DNA from 3 places in the Streptomyces sp. NPDC003027 genome. Region 1 is predicted to be linked to each of the others. Evidence: riboswitches for the same ligand, from Rfam matches in the RefSeq annotation. Region 1 holds a riboswitch; each other region holds the start of a gene.

The links. A riboswitch is a leader RNA that binds a small molecule or an ion and turns the genes downstream of it on or off. The one in region 1 is predicted to bind cobalamin.
Positions count from the first base shown of each region.
Region 2: linked by a shared signal. The riboswitch ahead of ACWDX6_RS25855 (energy-coupling factor ABC transporter permease) and the one ahead of ACWDX6_RS18325 (cobalamin biosynthesis protein) in region 1 are both predicted to bind cobalamin.
Region 3: linked by a shared signal. The riboswitch ahead of ACWDX6_RS06255 (FecCD family ABC transporter permease) and the one ahead of ACWDX6_RS18325 (cobalamin biosynthesis protein) in region 1 are both predicted to bind cobalamin.

Region 1 is NZ_JBSFTU010000023.1:53,136-59,718, reverse strand. It holds gene ACWDX6_RS18335 (putative cobaltochelatase) at 1-480, opposite strand, end outside; gene ACWDX6_RS18330 (cobyric acid synthase) at 530-2,089, opposite strand; gene ACWDX6_RS18325 (cobalamin biosynthesis protein) at 2,086-3,066, opposite strand; cobalamin riboswitch at 3,100-3,233, opposite strand; gene ACWDX6_RS18320 (hypothetical protein) at 3,355-3,576, opposite strand; gene ACWDX6_RS18315 (anion permease) at 3,595-4,839, opposite strand; gene ACWDX6_RS18310 (alpha/beta hydrolase) at 5,200-6,327, shown strand; gene ACWDX6_RS18305 (hypothetical protein) at 6,416-6,583, shown strand, end outside.
Region 2 is NZ_JBSFTU010000045.1:25,293-31,875, forward strand. It holds gene ACWDX6_RS25825 (endo-1,4-beta-xylanase) at 1-19, shown strand, start outside; gene ACWDX6_RS25830 (snapalysin family zinc-dependent metalloprotease) at 78-656, opposite strand; gene ACWDX6_RS25835 (aminotransferase class V-fold PLP-dependent enzyme) at 856-2,142, opposite strand; gene dhaK (dihydroxyacetone kinase subunit DhaK) at 2,529-3,521, shown strand; gene dhaL (dihydroxyacetone kinase subunit DhaL) at 3,530-4,159, shown strand; gene ACWDX6_RS25850 (PTS-dependent dihydroxyacetone kinase phosphotransferase subunit DhaM) at 4,156-4,560, shown strand; cobalamin riboswitch at 4,634-4,841, shown strand; gene ACWDX6_RS25855 (energy-coupling factor ABC transporter permease) at 4,871-5,572, shown strand; gene ACWDX6_RS25860 (energy-coupling factor ABC transporter substrate-binding protein) at 5,578-5,952, shown strand; gene cbiQ (cobalt ECF transporter T component CbiQ) at 5,959-6,583, shown strand, end outside.
Region 3 is NZ_JBSFTU010000005.1:91,997-98,579, forward strand. It holds gene ACWDX6_RS06245 (ABC transporter substrate-binding protein) at 186-1,208, opposite strand; gene ACWDX6_RS06250 (ABC transporter ATP-binding protein) at 1,224-2,009, opposite strand; gene ACWDX6_RS06255 (FecCD family ABC transporter permease) at 2,009-3,118, opposite strand; cobalamin riboswitch at 3,223-3,348, opposite strand; gene ACWDX6_RS06260 (MBL fold metallo-hydrolase) at 3,462-4,703, opposite strand; gene ACWDX6_RS06265 (TetR/AcrR family transcriptional regulator) at 4,835-5,458, shown strand; gene ACWDX6_RS06270 (SGNH/GDSL hydrolase family protein) at 5,478-6,272, opposite strand; gene ACWDX6_RS06275 (M23 family metallopeptidase) at 6,444-6,583, opposite strand, start outside.

The sequences.
Region 1 (6,583 bases):
GTACGAGGACCCCATGGCGGCGGCGTCGAGCAGCAGGTCGATCAGGTGGTCGTGGAGGAGGTTGACCTCGTCGACGTAGAGGATCCCGCGGTGGGCGTCCGCGAGCAGCCCGGGCTCGAACGACTTCACCCCCTCCGCGAGGGCCCGCTCGATGTCCAGCGCGCCCACGAGCCGGTCCTCGGAGGCGCCGACGGGCAGCTCCACCATCCGCGCGGGACGCGCGGCGGCCGGCGCGGCCTCGTGCGGCCCGTCCGGGCAGCCCGGGTCGGGGGAGACCGGATCACAGCTGAACCGGCAGCCCGCCACGACCGGTACCTCGGGCAGCAGGTCCGCGAGAGCGCGGACGGCCGTGCTCTTGGCGGTGCCCTTCTCGCCGCGTACGAGGACACCGCCCACCGCCGGGCTGACGGCGTTCAGCAGCAACGCCAGCCGCAGGTCGTCCATGCCGACGACGGCGGTGAACGGATACCGGGTGCTCATCGGGCAGTCACTCCTTCAAGGTCAGGTCGCTGACGGTCGGCCGGCGCGCTCACGGCGCGCCCGGCGGGATGAACGGCAGCCCGGGCAGTGGGCCGTCCTCGATCAGGCGCAGCAGCGCGTCCGTGTCCGCGTGTTCCTCGATCAGATCGCCGAGGCGGTCCAGCTGCTCCTCGCGCAGGGTGCCGAAGCTCGTGTCCGGCGCGGGCACGAAACGCCGCCCGGCCGCCGCCGCGACCTCGCGCAGGAACGCGCGGCGGAAACCGTCGCTCTCCAGCGAGCCGTGCCAGTGCGTGCCCCAGACCGCGCCGACCCGGCAGCCGTCCAGGAACGGCTCGCCGCCCAGGACCTCGGCGACGCCGTGGTGGATCTCGTACCCCTCCACCCGCTCGCCGAGGGCCTCGCCGACCGGCCGGGCCAGGGTCTTCTCGGGCGCGAACCGGACCCGTACGGGCAGCAGCCCGAGCCCGTCCACGGAGCCCGCCTTCGACTCGACCTCGTCCTCGATGTGCGCGCCGAGGGCCTGGAAGCCGCCGCAGATGCCGAGCACCGGCCGGCCCTCCGCCGCCCGCCGCGCCAGCGCGTCGGCCAGACCGCGCTCCCGCAGCCACGCCAGCGCCTTCACCGTCCCGCGCGTCCCCGGCACCACCACCAGATCCGCGTCGACGAGCTCCTCGGCGCGGTCCACGAACCGCACCACGACGCCCGGTTCGGCCGCCAGCGCGTCCACGTCCGTGAAGTTCGACATCAGCGGTACGGCACACACGGCCACCCGCAGCACGTCCGCGCCGACGGGCGGCGCCACCACCGACTCCCGGACCGCGCCCCGCAGGGACACCCGAAGGCCGTCCTCCTCGTCGATGCCCAGCCCGTGCGCGTACGGCAGGACACCGAACGTCCGGCGTCCCGTCAGGTCGTACAGCATGTCGAGGCCGGGCTCCAGCAGCGAGACGTCGCCCCGGAACTTGTTCACGAGGTAGCCCGCGATCAGCTCCTGGTCCTCGGGGGCGAGCAGCGCCGTCGTCCCGAAGAACTGGGCGAACACCCCTCCCCGGTCGATGTCGCCGACCACCAGCACGGGCAGCCGCGCGGCCCGCGCGATGCCCATGTTCACGATGTCCGTGCGCCGCAGGTTGATCTCGGCCGGACTGCCCGCCCCCTCGCAGATCACGGCGTCATAGCTGCCCCGCAGCTCCTCCAGACACGCGAGGACCGGCTCGAAGAGCTCCTTCTGCCGCCCGCCATGCAGCCTCTTCCCCGGGGACGACCCTCCCGCCCCCCCGAAGAACCCGCGGGCGCTCAGCTCACCCACCGGCTTGCCCATCAGCACCACCTGGCTGGAGCGGTCGCTGCCCGGCTTCAGCAGGACCGGGTTCATCAGCGCCGTCGGCTCCACCCGCGCGGCCTGCGCCTGCATCGCCTGCGCCCGCCCGATCTCCGCGCCCTCCCTGGTCACGAAGGAGTTCAGGGACATGTTCTGGCCCTTGAACGGCGCCACCTTCACGCCCTTGCGGACCAGCCAGCGGCAGATCCCGGCCGTGACGACGCTCTTGCCCGCGTCGGACGTGGTCCCCGCGACCAGCAGCCCGCCTCCCCTCGGTCCGCTCCTCATGCGCTCCTCCGCTTCATGGCGCCCACCACGATCCTTCCGGCCACACAGGCCGCCAGCGTCAGTCCGGTCACCCGGCGCGACAGCCGTACGGCCCGCTCGATGTCCGCCACTTCCACGTCCCGGCCCTCACCGTTGAGCACCGGCCGGTGCTCGACCCGTCCGCCGTACGAGAGCGTCCCGCCGAGCCGTACGCCGAGCGCTCCCGCGAACGCGGCCTCGACCGGGCCGGCGTTGGGGCTCGGGTGCCTGCCCGCGTCCGCCCGCCATGCCCGGACCGCCCCACGGGGGTCGCCGCCCGCGACCGTCGCGAGCGCGGCCGTCAGCCGCGCCCCCGGCCAGCCGGCCACGTCGTCGAGGCGGGCGGAGGCCCAGCCGAAGCGGCGGTACTTCGGGGACCTGTGACCGACCATCGCGTCCAGGGTGTTCACGGCGCGGAAGCCGACGAGGCCCGGGACCCCGGCGACCGCGCCCCAGACCAGGGCGCCGACGACCGCGTCGGAGGTGTTCTCGGCGACGGACTCCACGACCGCGCGGGCCATCGCCGGGCCGTCCAGGGCCTGCGGGTCGCGGCCGCACAGATGCGGCAGCCGCTCGCGGGCCACCTCCAGGTCGCCGGCGGCCAGCGCCCCGCCGATGGCCCGGGCCTCCCGGCCCAGCGTCGTACCGCCGACGACCGCCCACACGGCGGCGGCGGTCAGGGCGGCGGAGGCGACGGGCCGGCCGCGGACGGCGCGCGCGGCGAGCGCCGCGGCTCCGGCGGCGCCGCCCGCGCAGACGGCGGTGTGCAGCGCGCCCCACCCGCGGTGGTCGCGCAGCAGAAGTCGTTCGACGGCGCCGGCGGCCCGGCCGAATCCGGCGACCGGATGGCCGCGGCGCGGGTCGCCGATCAGCAGGTCCGCGAGCAGGCCGGAGGCGGCTCCGTACGCGAAGACGCCCGTGGACGCGAATACACCGGTGGCAGCTCTGCGGCCAGGCATGGCGCTATGTCCTCACTCAGGGTCCGCGCCCTGGCTCGACGTGACCGGCGGGGAGAGTTCCTGGCTCCCGGGGATCAGCTCCCCGGTCACAGTGGCGGGACCGCGCCGGATTCGCACCGGACTTCCTCTTCTGCCGCCGTAATGGCCCCGGAAGTCCACCACGCAGCGCGAACACCCGTCAACTCACCCTTGACCTGCGACGGGAGAGTGTGCGAAGCCCCACAACACGACGGCTGGGCGTGCCGCACCTTCCGGTGCGGCACGCCCAGCCGTGGGTGCGTCGATCGGTCAGACGACGATCAGATAGATGCCGAACGCGACGGCCGCCGCGCACAGCGCGAAGCAGGCGTACGCGCCGGTGCGCGCGAGGGCCGCGGAGCCTCCCTGGGTCGCGGCCTGCTCCTGCTTGGAGAGGCCGACGATCCCGAGGGTGAACAGGCCCACGAGGGCGATGGTCGCCACGAGGCTGACTCCGAAGACGGAGCCGAGAGCTGCCCAGTCGATCTTCATGCTGATGTCTCTCGTTCCTTAGACCGTCGCCGTGGCGGTCGGGGCGGCCGGGTCCGTGGGAGCCGGCGACGGGATGGTGGCCTTCAGGTCGTCGGTGAGGGTCCCGGCCGGGGGCGGGGTGACGGCCGCGATGGCGGTGGTCACGACGCCGGGGGCCTCGGTCTCGGTCTCGTTGACGTTGGTGTGGTCGACGACCTGGCGGCGGGAGATGAACCAGATCGCGGTGCAGGACGCGATCAGGAAGGCGGCGACGGCGATGACGCCCCAGTCGCCCTGCCGGGTGACGTACTCCGAGAGCGCGGCGACCAGGCCGGCGGCGGGGAGGGTCAGGCCCCAGGCGACGAACATCCGGGTGGCGGTGGACCAGCGGACCACCCCGCCCTTGCGGCCCAGACCCGCGCCCATGACGGCGCCGGAGCAGGAGTGCGTGGTCGACAGGGAGAAGCCGAGGTTGGAGGAGCTCAGGATGACGGCCGCGGCGCTGGTCTGGGCGGCGAAGCCCTGCTGCGGCTGGAGGTCCGTGAGGCCCTTGCCCATGGTCCTGATGATGCGCCAGCCGCCCAGGTAGGTGCCGAGGGCGATGGCCAGACCGGCGGAGACGATGACCCAGACCGGCGGGTTGGAGCCCGGGGCCAGGATGCCGCCGGCGACCAGGGCCAGCGTGATGATGCCCATCGTCTTCTGGGCGTCGTTGGTGCCGTGGGCGAGGGAGACGAGACCGGCGGAGGCGATCTGGCCCGCGCGGTAGCCCTTGTCGGTGGTCTTCCGGTCGGCGTTCCTGCCGAGCCGGTAGGTCAGCCGGGAGGCGAGCATCGCGGCGAGGCCGGCGACCAGAGGCGCGGCGATGGCCGGGATGAGGACCTTGGTGACGACCACGCCGCCGTTGACGCCGCTGAGACCGACCGAGGCGATCGTCGCGCCGATGAGGCCGCCCATGAGGGCGTGGGACGAGCTGGACGGCAGTCCGACCAGCCAGGTCAGAAGGTTCCAGAGGATCGCGCCGACGAGCGCGGCGAAGATGACTTCGGGCTGGATGCCCTCTTCGTTCACCAGACCGCTGGAGATCGTCTTGGCGACCTCGACGGAGAGGAACGCGCCGACCAGGTTCAGCACGGCGGACATGGCCACCGCCGTCTTGGGCTTCATCGCGCCGGTCGAGATGGTCGTCGCCATCGCGTTGGCGGTGTCGTGGAAACCGTTCGTGAAATCGAACACGAGAGCTGTCACGACCACAATCGTGAGCAGCAGCGTGATGTGTTCCATTTACCCAGGCAATCGTTTGACGTCAGTGGCTCGTCGAACGTAGTCAACCTGGGTGAACGGAAGATGAACTGGGTCCGGCGGTGTGGTGACCCGAACCGGTGCCAGGACATTCCGCTTAGCGGCTCGGGAGGGCCCGCGCGTCCACGATGTGGACCCGTGCGACCCGGGGTAAGCCATGTCCTTACGGGGCGGACCGGACATCCGTCACTCGCGCCCCTCGCGCCCCGTGTCAGCACGTGGACGCCGACGGACCGGATCAGCCGACCGGGGGACCCCCCGAAGTGATCCACGTCACCCTCACGTGGCGCCGTACGGGTCCACCGGGTGGCGGCCCGACCCCGTCCTGACCACACTGGGACGGTGCGCCCGGCTCATGCGGCGGCAGCGGCCGTCACCACTCTGATCGGTGTCGGCGCGGCCGCGGTGGCGGCCGGCCGGTACGCGGGCGACGCCGCCCTCCAGGCGGCGTCCGGACGGCCCCTGCCCGGCGACCCCCGGCTCACCGTGCACGCCACCGGCCCCGGCCGGGTCACCCTCACTCGCAGCCTCGCCTCCCTGCGCCCCGGCACGTACGGCATCGAGGGCCCCGACTTCCACGGGTTCGTCGGGCCGGTCCTCGACCGGGTCCCGCACACCGCGGACACCGTCGTGCGCCGTCTGGAGCGGGTCGAGCTCGGCACGCTCCGGCCCGGCGCCCGGGTCCGGCTCACCCCGGAGCTGCACTCCGGCACCCCCCGGACCGCGCTCGGTGTCGAGTACGAGGACGTCGAGATCCCCGGTGAGCTCGGGACCCTGCCCGGCTGGCTGATCCCCGCCTCCCGCCCCACCTGGGTGATCGCCCTGCACGGACTCGGGACCACCCGCCGGCACCCCCTCAATCTCGTCCCCTTCCTCTCCCGCCGGCAGATCCCCGTCCTGTGCGTCGCCTACCGCGGCGACGAAGGCGCGCCCCGCTCCCCGGACGGCGTCGGCCACCTCGGCGACTCGGAGTGGCGGGACGTCGACGCGGCCATCCGCTACGCCGTCCGCCGGGGCGCCGGCGAGGTCGTGCTGCACGGCTGGGGGACCGGCGCCACGATGGCCCTGCACGCCGCCGCCCACTCCGGCGTACGGGACCGGATCCGCGGCGTCGTCCTCGACTCCCCGGTCCTCGACCAGGAGGCCGCGCTGCGCAACCTCGCCGCGGCCCGCCGGGTCCCCGGCCCGCTGCTGCCGCTCGCCGTCCGCGCCGCCCAGGGCAGGACGGGCCTGCGCGGCGACCGGCTCCGGGCGGTCGCGGACCCGGCCGCCCTGCGCGTGCCGGCCCTGGTCTTCCACGGCCCCGACGACACGATCGCGCCCTGGGAACCGTCCCGCGAACTCGCCGCGGGCCGCCCCGACCTGGTCAGCCTCCAGACGGTACGGCAGGCCCCGCACGCCGCCATGTGGAACGCCGACCCGCTCCGCTACGAAGAGGCCCTGCGGCGCTTTCTCACCCCCCTGCTGTAGCCCGCCCCGGACCGGTCCGTCACGGCGCGTATGACGGTGATCCCCGTTCCGATTGGGCTTTCGGGCCGTCAGCGGGAAGACTGCCCCCGTGACGTCTCGAAAGCCTGATGAGCAATTGGCGCGCAACTCCAGACTCCGACTCGTCCGTCCGCGGGCACTGGCCACCGCCCGACGGGCCGTGACGACCCGGCGTACCCGGCCGGCGCCGCGGCCGCCCGAGGGCACTCCGCCCCGCGCGGAACTGGCCCGCCAGGCA
Region 2 (6,583 bases), on a different contig from region 1:
GCGCTGGACCCGCACCTGACCGGCAGGGCGCCCGACCGTGGGACACGGTCGGGCGCCCTGCCCTTCAAGGCCCTCGATTACGGGGCGTCCACGAGGATTCGGCCGTCGGCGGGGATGCTCGCGGCGGCGCCGTTGGCGTAGGCGGACTCCACCCTGGCTTGCTCGGTCGCGTTGGGGACCGCGTTCGTACAAGCCGTACCGGCGCTCGAACCGGACATCAGCTGCGAGCACGGGCCGGGCTTGGTGTCGGGCAGGCCCAGGCTGTGGCCGAGTTCGTGGGCGGTGATGCGGGTCTTGTCGTAGCCCTGGGCCACCGCCTGGCTGCCGAGCTCGACGCGGACCTGCCTGCCCGGACGGACGGGGCCGAGGGTGGCCTGGGGCCAGCCGGTGGTGGCCACGATCACGATTTCGGCGCGGGTGCCCGGGGCGGCCTCGACCAGCCTGACGTTGTCGACGTTCGCGTTCCATGAGGCGACGCCGGCGGCGATGGCGGACTCCCAACCGGCGGCCCGGCTGTCGTCGTAACGAAGTGTCACCACCGCCGACGCGCCCGCCGCCGACGGCTCCGGCGCGGGCGCGGCGTTCGCGCCCGTCGCCGTGGACAGGACGACTGCCGCGGCTAACGTGCCCGCTTTCAGCCATGTACAGAGCGGCATTGCTGCTCCTTCACTCGTGGGGGGCTCGGCCCCTGCGGGACCGAGAGTGCGGGAAGAGCGGCGCTGGTGTCCGGTCGACCGAGGTGGTCGGACGGCCGGTCCTCCGGCGCCTTCCGACGTTATGCCCCCACACCCCCATATGCCATGCACCTGTCATTCCTTTCCTTCGTCGACCCCCGCACGGGTCAAGGTGAGGGCTTCACCGGGTGAGTTCGTCCAGGCTGTTCAGTGCCGTGTCGATCTCGGCCGGCGTGTTGATGACGGCGGTACCGATCCGGGTGTAGGTCGAGGTGGACAGCCGTACCCGGCGGGTGGCCGCGTGGTCGACGACCTGCTGATGGGTGTGTCCGGCCACGCTGAAACAGGTGATGCCCGCCGAGAGCTCCGAGTCGGCAGGGGTGTGCACCGTGACGCCGGGGATGCGGCTCAGTCCTTGTTTCACCCGCGTCGACAGCTGGGTGATGCGGGCGGCAACGCGTGCTCGGCCCAGCCGCTCATGCAGAGCCACCGCCACCGGCAGGGCGAAGGCATGCTCGAACGCCAGAAACCCGCCGGGCGACAAGGGCGCCGCTCCGCCGCCGCCGATGAAGCTGACGAACGTGGGCCGCAGCTGGCCGAGAACGTCCGGCGCCACCCAGACCAGCCCCGTTCCCCTGGGGCCGAACAGCCATTTGTGCGTTCCGGCGATCACCACGTCCGCGCCCAGGCCGGCGGCGTCCTCGTCCACTGCCGCCAGCCCGTGCACGCCGTCGACGACCAGCAGGCACCGGTCGGCAGGACGACGCCCTTCATTGGCCCGGCGCACCACCTCGGCCACCGCACGCACCGGCATACGGACCCCCGTGCTCGACTGCACCCAGGTGATCCCGACGACTCTGGTGTTCGGACGGATCGCCTCGCCGACCGCCGCTGCGATGCCCTCCGCCGTCGCGGTGGCCGGATCGGCGAACCACGAGCCCAGCCGTACCGTGCAGCCATGCTTGTCGGCGGCCAGTCGGGCGGCGGTGCGATGAGAGATGTGGTCGTGCTCGGTCAGCAGGAACTCCTGCCCCGGCCGGGTCACGACGCCGTTGTAGACGACACCCAGCCCGATGCTCGTGCTCGCCGTCATCGCGACATCCTCGGCCCGGCCTCCCAGATAGGCCGCGAGCGCCTGGCGCACCCGGGGCCATCCGGTGGGACCGTCGGGCAGCGCCAGCCCCGCGGGCACCGAGAGGGGATCGGCGTCGACCTGCGCTGCCAAATGCTCCACCGCATCCCGTACCGCCTTGGGATGCGAGGTGAGATAGAACAACGCGAGATTCGCCCATCCCGGCTCCAGGCGGAACTGCGCCCGCAGGGCGTCCCAGTCCACGCGCCCGTCGATCGTGGTGACCGGCCGCTCCCGCGGTGTGTGCACGCCTGCCGCGCCGGAGCTCGGCACGAGGGTGACCGCGACCGCTCCCGCGGACCGCGCCAGCAGATCGCGCCGACTGGTCATCGACATCCAGCACCCCTTTGCACGCGACCGGCGGAGCGACGGCGGAACGCCTGTCCGGTGCCCTTCTCGTGACGAGGTTACGCAAACTGGCCACGGGCGCCGACATCGCCATGACCCGAACGGCCCCGGCGGAGGTGTCGTACAGCCGTAGGTCCCCGAGGTGCGTGGGGCGCGAAGGGGTCCGTCCCGGGGACGGGCGGGGCGGACCCGGCGGCAGCGAGGCCGATCGGGATCTCAAGCACTGACGGCCCGGATGTGCCGACCGACGCGACCTTCGGCGCCGCAAGGTCGATACTGCCCACACACGGATCGCCCAGACCGACGAGCGCACACCCCATCCGACCTGGTGACGCAGGTCGGACACCTGCCTGCCGGCCTACCAGGAGGTACCGATGAGAATGCTGATCAACGTCCCGGAGACCGTGGTCGCCGACGCGCTGCGCGGCATGGCCGCCGCTCATCCCGAGCTCACCGTGGATGTCGAGAACCGTGTCGTGCTGCGGCGGGACGCGCCCGTCGCCGGGAAGGTGGCGCTGGTGTCCGGGGGCGGGTCCGGGCACGAGCCGTTGCACGCAGGGTTCGTGGGGCGGGGCATGCTCGCCGCGGCGTGCCCCGGCGAGGTGTTCACCTCGCCCGTGCCGGATCAGATGGTGCGGGCGGCCGCCGCGGTGGACAGCGGGGCCGGTGTGCTGTTCGTCGTCAAGAACTACACCGGGGACGTGCTCAACTTCGAGATGGCGGCCGAGCTCGCCGAGGACGAGGGCGTCCAGGTCGCCAAGGTCCTGGTCGACGACGACGTGGCCGTGACGGACAGCCTCCACACCGCCGGGCGGCGAGGGACGGGGGCCACGCTCTTCGTGGAGAAGATCGCGGGGGCCGCCGCCGAGGAGGGCGCCCCGCTGGAGCGAGTGGAGGCGATCGCCCGGCGGGTGAACGAGCGGTCGCGGTCCTTCGGCGTCGCGCTGAGCGCCTGCAGCACGCCCGCCAAGGGCAGTCCCACCTTCGACCTGCCCGAGGGCGAGCTGGAGTTGGGGATCGGGATCCACGGCGAGCCGGGGCGCGAGCGGCGCGCGATGATGACCTCGCGGGAGATCGCGGACTTCGCCGTCGATGCCGTACTGGACGACCTGCGGCCGTCCGGCCCGGTCCTGGCGCTGGTCAACGGCATGGGCGCCACCCCGCTGCTCGAACTGTACGGGTTCAACGCCGAGGTGCAGCGCGTGCTGAAGGAGCGCGGGATCCCGGTCGCCCGCACCCTGGTCGGGAACTATGTGACCTCCCTCGACATGGCCGGCTGTTCGGTCACGCTCTGTGAGGCCGATGAGGAACTGCTACGCCTGTGGGACGCGCCCGTGCAGACGCCCGCCCTCCGCTGGGGCCGGTGAGAAGGAGAGTGACCGAAGTGACCGAGACGAACGAGCCGGGCCAGTTCGACGCCGCGTTCTTCCAGCGCTGGCTGAGCGTCGCCGCTTCCGCCGTCGACCGTGAGGCCGACCGTCTCACCGAGCTCGACTCGGCGATCGGCGACGCCGACCACGGCTCCAATCTGAAGCGGGGGTTCGCCGCCGTGACGGACGTCCTGGCGAAGGAGCCGCCCCCCACCCCGGGGGCCGTACTCACCACCGCAGGACGGCAGTTGATCTCCACCGTCGGGGGTGCCTCCGGTCCGCTGTACGGGACGCTCCTGCGCCGCACCGGCAAGGCGCTCGGCGACGCCGGGACCGTGACCCGCGAGGCGTTCGCCGACGCGCTGGCCACCGGGGTCGCCGCCGTCGCCCAGCTCGGCGGGGCCCAGGTCGGCGACAAGACGATGCTGGACGCGCTCGTCCCGGCGGCCGAGGCGCTGCGCGAGTCCTTCGCGGCGGCCCGGACGGCGGCCGAGGAGGGCGCGCTGGCGACCGTACCGCTCCAGGCCCGCAAGGGCAGGGCCAGCTATCTGGGCGAACGGTCGATCGGGCACCAGGACCCCGGGGCCACCTCGTCCGCGCTGCTGATCGCCGCCCTCGCGGAGGTGGCCGGATGAGCGGGCGGGTCGGCATCGTTCTCGTCTCGCACAGCGCCGCCGTCGCCGCGGCCGTGGCCGAACTCGCCCAGGGCCTCTCGGGCGGCGGCCCCACCGCACCGATCCGGCCCGCCGGCGGCACCCCGGACGGCGGACTCGGCACCAGCTCCGACCTGATCGCCGAGGCGGCGAGGGCGGTCGACCGGGGCGCCGGTGTGGCCCTCCTCGTCGATCTGGGCAGCGCCGTGCTGACCGTCAAGGCGCTCCTCGCCGAGGGCGACGAGCTGCCCGAGGGGGCGCGGCTCGTGGACGCGCCCTTCGTCGAGGGCGCGATCGCCGCCCTCGTCACGGCGACGGCGGGCGGGGACCTGGACGCCGTGGAGGCCGCGGCCGCGGAGGCGTACACGTACCGGAAGGGGTGAGCGGGCGGGAGGCGGGCACCCGTCACGGGCCGTACCGGGAGCCGACCGTGTTGTGATGTACCTGGTCAACGCACTAGTGTCGCAGGGCCTTGGTGTACGGGAAACCGGTGCAGTACCGGTGCGGCCCTCGCCACTGTGATCGGGAGGTCCGGCTCCACCCCCTTGGGGACAACCCCCAGGGGAGCCACTGCACCGCCGCGGGAGACCGTCGTGGTGTGGGAAGGCGGAGTCCGGGCGGCATGACCGTCAGCCAGGAGACCGGCCAAGGTGCGTTGTCCATCCACGAGGTGCTGGAGAGGGTCTCCCAACCATGCATATCGCCGAGGGCTATCTGCCCCCTGTGCACGCGGCCGCCTGGGCCGTCGCGTCCGCCCCGTTCGTCGTCCACGGTGTCCGTGCCCTGACCCGTGAGGTCAAGGCCCATCCCGAATCCACTCTGCTGCTGGGCGCCTCGGGCGCCTTCACCTTCGTCCTGTCCGCGCTCAAGATTCCGTCGGTGACGGGCAGTTGCTCCCACCCCACCGGAACGGGCCTCGGGGCGATCCTGTTCCGGCCGCCCGTGATGGCGGTCCTCGGCACGATCACGCTGCTCTTCCAGGCGCTGCTCCTGGCGCACGGCGGGCTCACCACCCTCGGCGCCAACGTCTTCTCGATGGCCGTCGTCGGCCCGTGGGCGGGGTACGGGGCGTACCGGCTGCTGCGCCGCTTCGACGTGCCGCTGATGGTGAGCGTGTTCTTCGGCGCGTTCGTCGCCGACCTGTCCACCTACTGCGTCACCAGCGTGCAGCTGGCGGTCGCGTTCCCCGACCCCGGCAGCGGTGTGCTCGGCGCGCTGGCGAAGTTCGGCGGGATCTTCGCCGTCACGCAGCTGCCGCTCGCGGTGAGCGAGGGTCTGCTGACGGTGCTCGTGATGCGTCTGCTGACGCAGTCGAGCAAGGGGGATCTGACCCGGCTCGGGGTGCTGCTTCCCGGTGCCCGGAAGAGCGAGACCACGGAGGCGGTGGCCCGATGAGCCGGATGAGCAGGAACACGAAGATCAACGCCCTGCTGCTGCTCGCCGTCGCCGCGCTGGCGGTGCTGCCGCTGGTCCTGGGGCTCGGCGACCACAAGGAGGAGCCGTTCGCGGGGGCCGACGCCGAGGCGGAGGCCGCGATCACGGAGATCCGGCCCGACTACGAGCCGTGGTTCAGCCCGCTGTACGAGCCTCCGTCCGGCGAGGTCGAGTCGGCACTGTTCGCGCTCCAGGCGGCCATCGGCGCCGGTGTCCTCGCGTACTACTTCGGTCTGCGGCGCGGACGTCGCCAGGGCGAGGAGCGCGCACTGGCCGCGGCGGCCGCACCGGTCGCCACGGACGCCCCGAAGGTGACGCGCGCCGCCACGGGCGACGAGTAACCGCCGATGCTGCCGATCGACGCGGCGGCGCACAGCAGTCGCTGGCGCCGCCGTCACCCGTGCGAGAAGGCCGCGCTGGGCTTCGGCCTGACGCTGTGCGCGGTCTGTCTGCCGCCCTGGCCGGGCGCCGTTCTGGTCGCGGCGGCCACCCTCGCGGTGCTGCTCGGTCCCGCCGGAGTGCCCGGACGTCAGCTGTGGCGGGCGTTCCGGATCCCGCTGGGCTTCTGTGTGACGGGGGCGGTGCCGCTGCTGTTCGAGGTGGGAGGGGCGCGCGGCTTCGTCGCCCTGGCGCCGGACGGTCCGTCGCACGCGGGTGAACTGCTGCTGCGCACATCGGCCGCGTCGCTGGGGGTGCTGCTGTTCGCGTTCACCACACCCGTCTCGGACGTGCTGCCCCGGCTCGTACGGGCGGGGGTGCCGGGTCCGGTCGTGGACGTCGCGCTCGTGATGTACCGGATCAGTTTTCTCCTGCTCGACTCCATGGCCAGGATCCGGCAGGCCCAGGCGGCCCGGTTGGGGCTGACGACGCGGGCGGCCACCTGGCGCTCGCTCGCCGGGCTCGGCGCGACGGCGTTCGTGCGCGCCTTCGACCGGGCGCAGCGGTTGCAGACGGGGCTGGCGGGGCGGGGGT
Region 3 (6,583 bases), on a different contig from region 1:
GCGGGCCTGTGGCTCCTTCACTCGTTCCGGACTCGGGGATCACCACCCGAATGCCTACTCCCACCGTAAAGGACGAGGTCCGGATCCCGGCAGCCTCCCCGCCCGCATGCGCGGCCAGCGGCACGTCAGGTCAGGCAGGTCAGGCAGGTCAGGCAGGTCAGGCACGTCAGGTCAGGTCAGGCAGGTCAGGAAGCGAATTTCCTCAGGTCCGCGGCGAGCGAGGCGATGGCCGCGGGATTGCGCGGGCTCTCCACCAGCTCCGCGTAGTCGAGGACGACGATCCGGTCGTTCTTGACGGCCGAGACGCCGGCGAGCGGCGGGTAGGACTTGAGGAACTTCCGCTTCTGCTCCGCGGTGGTGTCACCGTAATCGTTGATCACGATCACCTCGGGGTCACGCTCGACCACGGTCTCCCAGCCGACCGTCGCCCAGCTGTCCTCCAGGTCCTTCATGACGTGATCGCCCCCCGCCTTGGTGATGATGTCGTGCGGCCCGGCGTACAGGCCCGAGGTCAGCGGCTTGTCCCGCCCGTCGTCATAGAGGAAGACGCGCGGGCGGTCAGCGCCCTTCGGGGCCTTCGCCTGCGCGTCGGCCACCTGCTTCCGGAAGTCCGCGACGAGGGCCTCCGCGCGGTCCTCGACGTCGAAGATCTTTCCCAGGTTCCGCAGGTCGGTGTAGAGCGCTTCGAGCGGCGGCATCACGCCGCGCGCCTTTCCCTGCCCGTTGCGGCACGATTCGCTCAGCAGATACGAGTCGATGCCCACCCGCGCCAGCTCGGTGGGGCTGAAGCCCTCCCCCTCGTTGAAGCCGTAGTTCCAGCCCGCGAAGACCAGGTCGGCGCGGGCGTCGAGGACCAGCTCCTTGTTGATCGTCTTCTTCGAGAGCCACGTCGTCTTCTGGTACGCGTCCTTCCAGGGAACGGAGGTGAGGTCGCCCCTGTCGTCGGGCATCACATAACCCGCCATGCGGTCCTCGAGCCCGAGCGCGAACATGATCTCGGTGATGCCGACGTCATTGGTGACCACGCGCTCGGGGGCCTTGTCGTAGCTCTTCTTCTGGCCGCAGTTCTCGATGGTGACCGGATAGTGGCCGCCGCGCGCCTTGGCACCACCCCCCTCCTCCTTCTCCGGGGTGACCTGCGCGCCGCAACCGGTGAGCACCAGGGCGGCGGCAAGGGCGAGTGCGGCGGGGCGTACGAGGTTCGGCATGGTGGCGATGACTCCTCAGGAAGCGGGATGGGCGGGCGGGAGACGGTCGAAGAGCAACTGCACGGCGCCGGACTCCGGATGCGGCACACGGTGCGCCCGTACGCCGAAGACCTCGGCCAGCAGTTCGGGCGTCAGCACGTCGTGCGGGGCGCCGGAGGCGACGATCCGGCCGCTGTCGATGACGTAGAGCAGGTCGCAGTGGAGGGCGGCGAGGTTGAGGTCGTGCAGTGCGGTGAGCACGGTCAGGCCACTTCCGCGCACGAGGGCCAGGACCTCCAACTGCTGGGCGATGTCGAGGTGGTTGGTCGGCTCGTCGAGGACCAGGACGCGCGGCTGCTGGGCGAGCGCGCGGGCGATCATGACCCGTTGCTTCTCGCCGCCGGAGAGGGTGAGGAAGCCGCGGCCGGCGAGGTGGCCGGCGCCGACCCGCACCAGCGCGGCCTCGCACGCCTTGCGGTCCTCGTCGGTGGTCCGGGCCACCGACCGCTGGTGGGGCAGCCGCCCCATCGCCACGACCTCGGCGACCGTGAAGTCGAACTCGGTGACCGCCTCTTGGGGCAGGGCGGCCAGTCGCCGGGCGCCTTCGCGCGCGCTGAGGGAGTGCAGGTCCTCACCGGCGAGCCGGACCGTACCCGCCGAGGGGCGCAGGGCGCGGTAGACGCAGCGCAGCAGGGTGGACTTCCCGCTGCCGTTGGGCCCGACGAGCCCGACGACCTGTCCGCCGTCCGCGCGGAGGGTGGCCTCGCGCACCAGCCGCGCGCCGGCGACCTCGACCGTCAGTGCGTCGATGTCGATCCGCATCACGCGCCTCCGAAGGTGTAGGAGCGGCGGCGCATCAGCAGGACGAAGCAGGGGACGCCGATGGCGGCGGTCAGCACGCCCACCGGCAGCTCGACGGGCGCGAGCACCACACGCGACAGGATGTCCACCCAGATCAGCAGGACGGCTCCGGCGAGGGGGGCGACGGCCAGCAGTCGGCGGTGGTCCGCGCCGACCAGCATCCGTGCGGCGTGCGGGACCATGAGGCCGACGAAACCGATCGCGCCGCTCACCGCGACCACGGCCCCCGTGACGGCGGCACAGACCAGGAACAGCTCCTTGCGCAGCCTCCCCGCGTCCACCCCGAGGGCGGCCGCGGTCTCGTCACCCATCGCCAGCGCGTTCAGGCGACGCGCTGACACCGTGAGGTGGGTGAGGCCGGCGAGCACGGCTCCCGCGGCGATCGGCACGGAGGCCCAGCTGGCTCCGCCGAGGCTGCCGAGCAGCCACATCATCGCGGAGCGGGCCGCCTCGCCGCGTTCGGCCGCGAACACCATGAACGTGGTGACGGCCGAGAACCCGTAGTACATCGCGGTGCCCGTCAGGACGAGCCGCAGCGGGGTCAGACCGTCGGCGGTGCGGGCGATCGCGTACACCAGGGCCATGGCGAGGAGCGCGGAGAGGAAGGCCGCCGTGGACAGGGCCCACAGGCCGAGAGCGCCGAAGGCTCCGAAGAGGAGGACGGCATTGGCACCGACGGCCGCGCCGGAGGAGATGCCCAGGACGAACGGGTCGGCGAGGGCGTTGCGGACCATGGCCTGCACGGCGACGCCGATGGCCGACAGTCCGGCTCCGACGACCGCGGCCAGCACGGCTCGCGGAAAGCGCAGTTCCCACACGATCGTGTAGGCCGAGACGTCGTCGGGCGAGAGGGGTCCGCCCGTCAGCCCGGCCCAGAGAAAGCGCAGCACCTCGCCCCAGGTGAGTCCCGAGGCCCCCATACCCGCCCCGCAGACGATGGAGAACACGAGCGCGGCGCACAGGACGGCGAAGAGAAGGGGCAGGGATACGCGCTGGGGCGGTGCGGGGCCGACGCGGGTGCGCGCCGTGTGGGGTGGCGCGGCCGGTTCGGTTTCCAGGGGTGTGGCCACGGGCTGATCGCCTTCGCCTCAAGCCGTGCACCCACGTGAGCAAAGGAGCGGCCCGGGACGCCGGGCGCCCTGCGCAGCACCCTCTCGCAGTCCACGGCGAATTGACAGGAGCCTTCACCACCGCGGGTAATCGGGCTCACGGAGCCGCGTACGCGGCTCCGTCTACCGTTGCGGGTCAGCGCCGGAATTCGACCGGCTTCCCCCGCGGGGCGGTTTGCAGCATAGCGTGTACGGCCGAGCTCCCCGCGGCCGCGCCCGGGAGGACGCGGGGCTGCCGCGCTCCTCCGGCGGGAGACACGCCGGCGGCCGCGCACCCTCCGGCTGAGGCGGTCCTGACTCGCCGTCAGCGATCACCGGCGAGATCGAGATCGTCCATACGGCCCTCGGTGGAGACCCGCACCGACCGGGGCCGGCGCCATGGGTGGGCGATGGGGTGGGCCACCGCCCGCCACCAGGGCTCCGAGGGCAGCTTTCCGGCGGGCTCGAAGGGCTGGCCGGGGCGAGGGAACGCGGCGGCCTGTCCGACCTCCTCGGCGGCGTCTTTCGTCCACTCCCCCGGCTCCGCCCACGGATGGGGCGCCAGGTTGAAGGTGCCCCAGTGGATCGGGAGCAGGACACCGCCCGGCCGCCCTCCTTGCAGGTCGAGGTGGGCTTGGACCCCCTGAGCGGGCGACATGTGGATGTCCGGCCACGCTCCCGGCAGCGGTGTGAGGTCCGGGTGGTTCTCGGGCCAGTACTCCGAGTACGCGCCGATCTGGATCATGGTGGCATCGAAGGGGCCGTGGGCGGCGCCGATCTCCTGGAAGCCGGGGAAGTAGCCCGTGTCTCCGCTGTGGTAGATCCGGTGCGTGGGACCGGCGACGACCCAGGACGCCCACAGGGTGTGCTGCTGGTTGCGCAGGCCGCGGCCGCAGAAGTGGCGGGCGGGGGTCGCGGTGAGCCGCAGGGCGCCGATCTTTGCCGTCTCGTCCCAGTCCAGCTCGCGCAGCCGGGAAGCGGGCACGCCCCAGCGCTCCAGATGGGCGCCCACGCCCAGCGGCACGGCGAAGAGGGTGTCCGTCGAGGCCAGGGCTCTGATCGTGGGCAGGTCGAGGTGGTCGTAGTGGTCGTGGGAGATAACGACCACGTCGACCGGGCCCAGCTCGGCGAGCGGCACCGGGACGGGGTGCAGACGCCGGGGGCCGGCGAAGGCGAAGGGCGAGCAGCGGTCGCCCCAGACGGGGTCGAAGAGCACCCGGTGGCCGTCGATCTCGGCGAGGACGCTGGAGTGCCCCATCCAGGTCAGCCGCAGACCGGAGGCCGGGGGCTCGGCGAGGTGGTCCAGGGTGCCGGTGTGGAGGGGGATCGCGCCGGTGGGGGCCCGGCGCGCCCGCGCTTCCTTCCGGAAGTAGACCTTGGCGAACTCGAGCATGGAGCCGGAGGGCCGGTGCCGGGCCGACACGGGGTTCCGGAAGACCCCGTCCGCGAAGTTCGGCGAGCGGCGGATGCGCTCCATGCGCTCTCCCACCGGGTCGGCGCCGAAGGCGGCAGGCCGCAGGGCGCGCAGCCGGGACCGCGGCGGATGGTCGGAGCCGGTGCCGGTCACAGGGCCTCCTGAGGTTGGGGGTCGTTCCATTATGTGCGGCCGCTGACCGTCATGGGCGGGCGGTGGATCGCGGCACCCGGCGCACCGTAAAATGATCATGCCCGCGTCATGTGCTGTGTAGTCTGAGCGACGTGGCGAGAGTGCGCTTGAACGTGGCGGAGCGGCGCGAGGATCTGCTGCGGGCCGCTGTCGCGCAGATCGAGGTCCGGGGCGTGGCGGCCGTACGGATCGCCGACGTCGCCTCCGCGCTCGGGGTCAGCAACGCCCTGGTGCTCTACCACTTCTCGACCAAGGAGAAGCTCGTCGCGGCGGCCTTCGCCTACGCCGCCGAGAGCGACCTCGGCCATCTGCGGGCGCTGCTCGGGCGGCGCACGACGGCTCTGCGCCGGTTGCGGTCGGCGGTCCGCTGGTACGCGCCCACCGGGCAGGCCAAGGGCTGGCGGCTGTGGATCGAGGGCTGGTCGGCCAGTCTGCGCGAACCGGCCCTGCGGGAGGTCGCCGGCGCCCTCGATCAGCAGTGGAAGGCGGCGCTGGCCGAGGTGATCGCCGAGGGCGCGGCGGCCGGTGAGTTCCCCTGCCGGGACCCGGCGGCCGCGGCCTGGCGGCTGACCGCCTTCCTGGACGGGCTGGCGGTGCAGATGACCTCGTACGCCGGATCGCTCTCGCGCGCCGCCATGCTGGAGTGGGCCGATGCGGCGCTGGACCGGGAGTTGGGCCTGCCCGGGCCCGACACGGGGGCTCAGCGCGGCTCGTAGACCGCCGTGGCCATCACGCCTACAGGGGCATGAGGTCCGGGCGCTTGGCCGCCACGTGGTCGCCCGAGCTCTCGCCCCGCAGCCGGCGGCCGATCCAGGGCACCAGGTACTCCCTGGCCCACAGGATGTCGTCGCGGCGCACCTCCAGCGTCCCGCGCGGGGGCAGCGGCGGCCACGGCTGGTCCGGGTCGGCCGGTACCGGGATGCCGAGGACCTGGGCGGCGCGCAGGGCGACCCGGGTGTGCCCCTCGGGCGACAGATGCAGCCGGTCGCCGTCCCAAGCACGCCTGTCCTGGACGGACTTGAGCGACCAGAGGTCCAGGACGGGGCAGCCGTAGCGGTCGGCGATGGCCCGGACATGGGCCGTGTAGGTGGCGATCTTGCCGCGCAGATGGCGCAGCACGGGCACGTCCCGGGTGTCGAAGCCGGTCGTGACCATGACCGTGCCGACGGCGGAGGTGAGGTCGGCGACGGCGCGCTCGAAGCGCTCGGCGACGTCGTCCGGGTCGCTGCCGGGGCGGATGATGTCGTTGCCGCCCGCGCAGAAGGTCACCAGGTCGGGGGCGAGTTCCTTGGCGCGGGGGACCTGCTCCTCCACGATCTGGTCGAGGAGGCGGCCGCGTACGGCCAGATTGGCGTAGCGGAACGCTTCGTGCTCCGGCAGCCGGTCGGCCAGCAGCACCGCGAAACGGTCCGCCCATCCCACATACGTCCCGTCGGGTCCGGGATCTCCGACGCCCTCGGTGAAGCTGTCACCGATCGCCGCGTACGACCCGAATACGTCCATGTCTCTTGATCTCGAATCGTCTGCCACGGGAGCACATCTTTCCCTTGGGGGTGTGACCTACGCGACCGTAAGGAGTGGTTGACGGCAGGTGAGATACGCCACCGGTCAAGATTGCGCCAAGCCGGAATACGCCGAGGGCCCGGCACGAAGGTGCCGGGCCCGGGGTGCGTGCCGTGGGACGCGTCGAGTGGTGACGCGTCAGATGCTGACGCCCTTCTCGCGCAGGTAGGCGAGCGGGTCGATGTCCGAGCCGTAGCTCGGACCGGTGCGCATCTCGAAGTGCAGGTGCGGACCGCTGGAGTTGCCGGTGGAGCCGGACAGGCCGATCTGGTCGCCGC